DNA from 2 places in the Halomonas sp. B23F22_20 genome. Region 1 is predicted to be linked to the other one. Evidence: predicted binding sites of a transcription regulator. Region 1 holds the regulator's gene; the other holds the start of a gene.
The links. The regulator PhoB, encoded in region 1, activates phosphate uptake and scavenging genes when phosphate is short. The targets are predictions, from matches to a motif close to TGTCATANNNNTGTCANA.
Positions count from the first base shown of each region.

Region 2: a site for PhoB is predicted at 1,710-1,727, ahead of ACGTN6_RS15370 (UTRA domain-containing protein). Genes of this name have one in related genera too.

Region 1 is NZ_JBIEKH010000004.1:66,293-69,556, reverse strand. Features, by position in the region: gene ubiA (4-hydroxybenzoate octaprenyltransferase) at 46-939, shown strand; gene phoB (phosphate regulon transcriptional regulator PhoB) at 1,025-1,714, shown strand; gene phoR (phosphate regulon sensor histidine kinase PhoR) at 1,716-3,062, shown strand; gene cysZ (sulfate transporter CysZ) at 3,148-3,264, opposite strand, start outside.
Region 2 is NZ_JBIEKH010000018.1:61,199-64,462, reverse strand. Features, by position in the region: gene ACGTN6_RS15375 (serine hydrolase domain-containing protein) at 1-658, shown strand, start outside; gene ACGTN6_RS15370 (UTRA domain-containing protein) at 859-1,620, opposite strand; gene ACGTN6_RS15365 (ABC transporter substrate-binding protein) at 1,911-2,993, shown strand; gene ACGTN6_RS15360 (alkaline phosphatase family protein) at 3,052-3,264, shown strand, end outside.

The sequences.
Region 1 (3,264 bases):
CTGAAACCCGTGTCGTCCGACCCGACCCATCGAGAAGAGACCCGAATGGAACGTTCGCTGATGCGCCCCAGGGGGCTGGCCCGGCTGCCCGATTTCCTGCACCTGACCCGGCTCGACCGCCCCATCGGCACCTGGCTGCTGATGTGGCCGACACTATGGGCCCTCTGGGTGGCCGCCGAGGGGATTCCCGAGCGACGGCTGCTGCTGATCTTCGTCGCCGGCGTCTATCTGATGCGCGCCGCGGGCTGCGTGGTCAACGACTACGCCGACCGCCACTTCGACGGCCATGTCAAACGCACCAAGGACCGCCCCCTGGCCACCGGGCGCATCAGCGAGGGCGAAGCCAAGGCGCTGTTCGTGTCCCTGGTGCTGGCAGCCTTCGCGCTGGTGTGGTTCACCAACCCCTTCACCGTGATGCTCTCGGTGGGCGGCATCATCCTGGCCTTCGTCTACCCCTTCATGAAGCGCTATACCCACCTGCCCCAGGTGGTACTGGGGGCGGCCTTTTCATGGGCGATCCCCATGGCCTTTGGCGCGGTGCTCGGTCATCTGCCTCTCGAGGCGTGGCTGCTGTTCGCCGCCAACGTGCTGTGGACCGTGGCCTATGACACCGAGTACGCCATGGTCGACCGCGACGACGACTTGCGCATCGGCATAAAGTCCACCGCGGTGCTGTTCGGCCGCGCCGACAAGCTGATCATCGGCCTGCTGCAGCTGGCGACCCTCGCCCTGCTGGCCTGGGCCGGGCAGCGGCTCGAACTGGGCGGTTTCTTCTGGCTGGGGCTCGCCGCCATGGCGGCCACCTTCGTCCACCAGCAGCGACTGATCCGCCATCGAGAACGCGAGCGCTGCTTCCAGGCCTTCCTCAACAACCACTGGTCGGGACTGCTGCTATTCGCCGGTATCGCGCTCTCGCTATGGCCCGGTATGGGCGCCTGACAGACGACGGCTGTCACGGTATTGTCACAAGGACATGCTGTCATCGTCACCAACCTGTCATTGACCTTGACCATGAGGCCCCGGGATGACCGCCAAGACCGTACTGATCGTCGATGATGAGGCGCCGATCCGCGAAATGATCGCCGTGGCGCTGGAGATGGCCGACTATCGCGTCCTCGAGGCGGACAATGCCCAGGCCGCCCATGCCATCGTCGTCGACCACCAACCCGACCTGGTGCTGCTGGACTGGATGATGCCCGGCACCAGCGGTATCGAGCTCGCCCGCCGGCTCAAGCGCGAGGAGAGCACCGCCGAGCTTCCGATCATCATGCTCACCGCCAAGGGCGAGGAGGACAACAAGATCCAGGGGCTGGAATCGGGAGCCGACGACTACATCACCAAGCCTTTCTCCCCGCGGGAGCTGGTGGCCCGCCTGAAGGCGGTGCTGCGCCGGGCCACTCCGCGAGGCGTCGAGGAGCCGGTGGAAGTCGAGGGGCTGATGCTCGACCCGGTGAGCCACCGCGTCAGCATCGACGGCCATTCCCTGGAGATCGGCCCCACCGAGTATCGGCTGCTGCAGTTCTTCATGACCCATCAGGAACGCGCCTACACCCGCGGCCAGTTGCTCGACCAGGTATGGGGCGGCAACGTCTACGTCGAGGAGCGCACGGTGGACGTACATATTCGCCGCCTGCGCAAGGCCCTGGGCGAACCGCACCAGCAGCTGATCCAGACCGTGCGCGGTACCGGCTACCGCTTCTCCACCAAGGGCTGACGTGGGCCGGCTGTGGCGACGCGAACTGTGGCGGCTGGGGGCCCTGGTGGCCGCCGGCGCCCTGGTCGGCTGGCCCTTCGCCCTGATCGGCGTCGGCATCGCCGTGGGGCTGGGCCTGTATCTTTTCTATCATCTGCGCCAGCTGCACGCCCTGCAGGAATGGCTGACCCACCATCCCCATGACGAGCCCCCTGCAGCATCCGGACTGTGGGGCGAACTGTTCGACAGGCTATACCGCTACCAGAAAGGCCAGCGCATCACCCAGCGGCGCCTGCGCGATACCCTGCGGCGCATCCAGGAGTCTTCCGAGGCCATGCGCGACAGCGTGGTGATGCTCGACCGCCACGGCGACATGGAGTGGTGGAACAGCGCCGCCGAGCGCATGCTGGGCCTGCAACCGGCTCACGACCGAGGCCAGCACATCACCAACCTGCTGCGCGACCCGCGCTTCGTCGACTACTTCCACGCCCGGGCCTACCGCGAGCCGCTGACGCTGTCGTCGCCGATCGACGAGAACATGATCCTGCAGTTTCAGATCACCCTGTACGGCGACGACGAGCGGCTACTGATGGCCCGCGACATCACCCGCCTTCACCGACTCGAGCAGATGCGCCGCGACTTCGTGGCCAACGTCTCCCACGAGCTGCGCACCCCGCTCACCGTGCTGGCAGGCTACCTCGAGACTTACGGCGACATGGCCGAGCTGCTGCCCGATCGGCTCGCCCGGGGCATCGGACAGATGCAGAGCCAGACCCAGCGCATGCAGAACCTGGTCAACGACCTGCTGCTGCTGTCGCGCCTGGAGAATGACCGGGGCGGCCAGGACGACGTTCGTCTCGACCCGGCCAGCCTGCTCGAGGCAGTGCGCCGCGACGCCGAGGTGCTGTCCGACGGTCGGCACCGGTTCGAGGTCGAGGTCGAGGAGCCCCGCGGCTTGCTCGGCTCAGAGAAGGAACTGCACAGCGCCGTTTCCAACCTGGCCTTCAACGCCGTGCGCTACGCCGGCGAGGACAGCCGCATCGTACTACGCTGGCGCCCCTGGCAGGGCGGCGCCTGCCTGGAGGTGGAAGACGACGGCGAAGGCATCGATCCGCTGCACATCCCGCGGCTGACCGAGCGTTTCTACCGCGTCGACAAGGGCCGCAGCACCGCCACCGGCGGCACCGGCCTGGGGCTGGCGATCGTCAAGCATGTGCTGCTGCGACACGGCGCCCGACTGGAGATCGACTCGCGTCTCGGCGAGGGCGCGACCTTCCGCTGCATCTTCCCCGCCGAGCGCCTGACCGCAGCCACTGCTGCGGGGGAGGAGTCGACTTTGGGCCTGCCCCGATCCGGCAACGCTCGCTGATTCGGCGCTCGCTTCCGCGCAACTATCCACAACCCAAAGCGCACGACGGCTGTGGATAAGCCGAGGCCACACCGCCCTCCAGCCTTCACCGTACCGGCGGCGTCGCCTTGCCGGCACTTGGCGCCAGCGCACGATAGTGGCTGTCCCACATCAGCACCGCCCCGGCCACCGCGCCGGGCAGCAGGAACAGGTTGGCCAGCGG
Region 2 (3,264 bases), on a different contig from region 1:
TGCCCTCGCTGGCAGCCCGCTACCGCCTCCCGAAGGCTATGAGGGACCGCGCGGCTACTTCGCCTTCCTCGAGACAGTCGAGAAGGCCGGCGAGCATGGCGACGCCTTCGGCTACCGCACCGTCAACTCGGATGCCCTGGGCTGGATCATTGCCCGCGCCACGGGGAGACACGTGGCCGACTGGCTGGGCGAGCGAGTCTGGTCGAAGCTGGGTGCCGAACGCGAGGCCTTCTTCACCGTGGACTCGATCGGCACCCCCTTCGCCGGCGGCGGTTTCAACGCGACCCTACGCGACCTGGGGCGCCTGGGGCAGTTGCTCCTCGACGGTGGCCGACTGCACGGGGAGGCCCTGCTTCCCGCCGCCGCGATCGAGCGCATTCGCCGGGGAGGCAGTCGCAGCGCTTTCGCCAAGGCCGGATTCGGCGGCCTCGACGGCTGGAGCTATCGCAGCATGTGGTGGATCAGCCATGACGATCATGGCGCCTTCGCCGCCCGCGGGGTTCACGGCCAGACGATCTGGATCGATCCGACGGCCGACATGGTCATCGTGCGGCTGGCCTCGCATCCCGTTGCCGCCAATGCCGCCAACGATCCGACCTCCTTGCCCGCCTACCGGGCACTGGCCGACTATCTGCTGGAAACACCGGCGGCCCCGTGAGCCTTGCCGAGTCTTCGCGAGCGGCCCGCCCCGTGTCATCCACTCCGACGCCGCCCTGGCGGCGGTGGCCCTCGAGATAGCCGGCCGGCTCGAAGACCTGGGCATGTAGATAATCGTTGCTGATGTCGATCACCTGCCCCGTCGGGTGAATGCTCATCGGCCATGCTGGACGCTCCGCCCCGGACGGCGTCGTTTTCACGCTAGTCGCGGCCCTGCGGGGCGGCGCTGAGCGTCAGCTCGATGGCATCGTGACGCCAGTACTCGTCGTCGCAGTCCACGGCCCGGCCATTCTGGTCGTGATTGATGCGGGTGATACGCTGCGCCGGGCTGCCGGGCGCGGCGCGCAACGCCTCGGCGGCCCGCCCGCCGAGCACGGTGGAGCCCAGCTCGAAGCCGACCCGGCTGACGCGGATGGCATACTCCCGGCGATAGAGGTCGGTCAGCGAGCGGGCCGCCAGATCGAAGTCGAGGATGCCGGGGAAGCACTCGGGCCTCAGGTGATGCTCCACGTAGAGCACCGGCCGACCGTCGATCCGTCGGGCCCGGACGATCCGCTGGACCGGCGCCCCCACTACCAGTCCCAGTCGCCGCGCCACCACCGCCGTCGCCGGCACCTCGCGGGCCTCGAGCAGCGTCGTCTCGGCGCGGCGCTGCTGGGACTCGACCATCTCGCGAAACGGCAAGCAGGCTAGCAGGTCGTAGCGCAGCCGCGGCGGCGAGACGAACCAGCCACGCCGATTCTCCCGATAGATGCGCCCCTCGGCCTCCAGCTGGGTCAGCGCCTCGCGCAGGGTGATCCGGGTGGTGGCGAAGCGCGCCATCATCTGCCGCTCCGAGGGCAGGCGATCGCCGGCCGGCGGCGCCTCCGCCAGCATGGCCAGCAGGGCCTGGTGCAGACCACGCGCCTGGGGCGTCAGGACGGCATCCGGCGCAGTGGAACGGCTCTCGGCGGAAGAGGGCATGGCAAGGGCTCGCTGGCTGAACATCTGGTCTAGATCAATATTGCCACGACAGGGGAGATGGCAAAACGGCGGCAGTCTAGCGAAGGCCGGATGTCAGCCTGATGACAGCCGGCACATGACGAAAAAATCGCGAAAACAAGAGAGTAATGACCGGACACGGTCCTGCCATCGAACTGACACCGCGGCGTCATGTTCGGCGCCTAGAGTGCGCCCTGTCGGCCAAACTGAACTAGACCAGATGACCGGCTTCCCGAGTATCGCCACATCCGTTAACCGCATGGAGCCTCGCCGTGAAACCGTCTCGTCCGCTGCTTACCCGTCTTGCCCTGGGCTGCGCCCTGGGCACCACCCTCGTCGCCGGCCCGGCCCTGGCCGATGATGCCGAGCTGTCCGCCCTGATCGAGGCCGCCCAGGCGGAAGGCCGCGTCGACAGCGTCGGCATGCCCGACACCTGGGCCAACTGGCAGGACACCTGGGCCGACCTGGAGACCGAGTACGGTCTCGCCCACATGGACACCGATATGAGCTCCGCCGAGGAGGTCGCCAAGTTCAAGGCCGAGGGCGAGAACGCCACCGCCGACATCGGCGACGTGGGCTTCGCCTTCGGTCCGATCGCCGTCCAGCAGGGGGTCACCCAGCCCTACAAGCCCACCACCTGGGACGAGATTCCCGACTGGGCGAAGGACGAGGACGGCCACTGGATGCTGGGCTACACCGGCACCATCGCGCTGATGATCAACAAGGACCTGGTGCCCGAGGCGCAGCGCCCCACCGCCTTCGCCGACCTGAGCGAGGGTGACTACGCGGTCTCGGTGGGCGCCGTGGGCCAAGCCTCCCAAGCCAACAACGCCGTGCTGGCCGCCGCCTACGCCAACGGCGGCGATGAGGGCGACCTGGCCCCGGGCCTGGCGGTGTTCGCCGAGCTGGCCGAGCAGGGACGCCTCTCCCTGGCCGAGCCGAGCATCGCCAACCTGGAGAAGGGCGAGGTCGAGGTGGCCCTGCTGTGGGACTTCAACGCCCTGAACTACCGTGACCGGATCGACCGCGACACCTTCGAGGTGGTGATTCCCGCCGACGCCTCGGTGACATCCGGCTATGCCACCATCATCAACCGGCACGCCTCACACCCGAATGCCGCCAAGCTGGCCCGGGAATACATCCTCTCCGACCAGGGCCAGTTCAACCTGGCCGAGGGCTATGCCCGCCCGATCCGCGCCGAGCACCTGACCCTGCCCGAGGCGATCGCCGCCAAGCTGCTGCCCAACGCGCAGTACGCCAACGCCCGGCCGATACAGGACTTCGCCGCCTGGGAGCAGAGCGCCCGCGAACTGCCGCGCCAGTGGCAGTCCCGGGTACTGATCCACCAGCAGTAATCCCGCGCCCCGTCCACCATCGCCGCTTCCCACCCCGGGAAGCGGCCCGGAGTCCGTCATGTCACACCGCGTGATCCTGGTCGTCCTCGACGGCCTCAACCATGCCGTCGGCCGGCATGCCATGGGGCACCTGCACGCCCTGTGCGAGGCCGGCCGCGGCAGCTACCACAGCCTGGACTGCGAGCTGCCGGCCATGTCGCGACCGCTCTACGAATGCCTGCTCACCGGCGATCGGCCCGTGGATTCCGGGGTGGTCCACAACCAGGTGGTA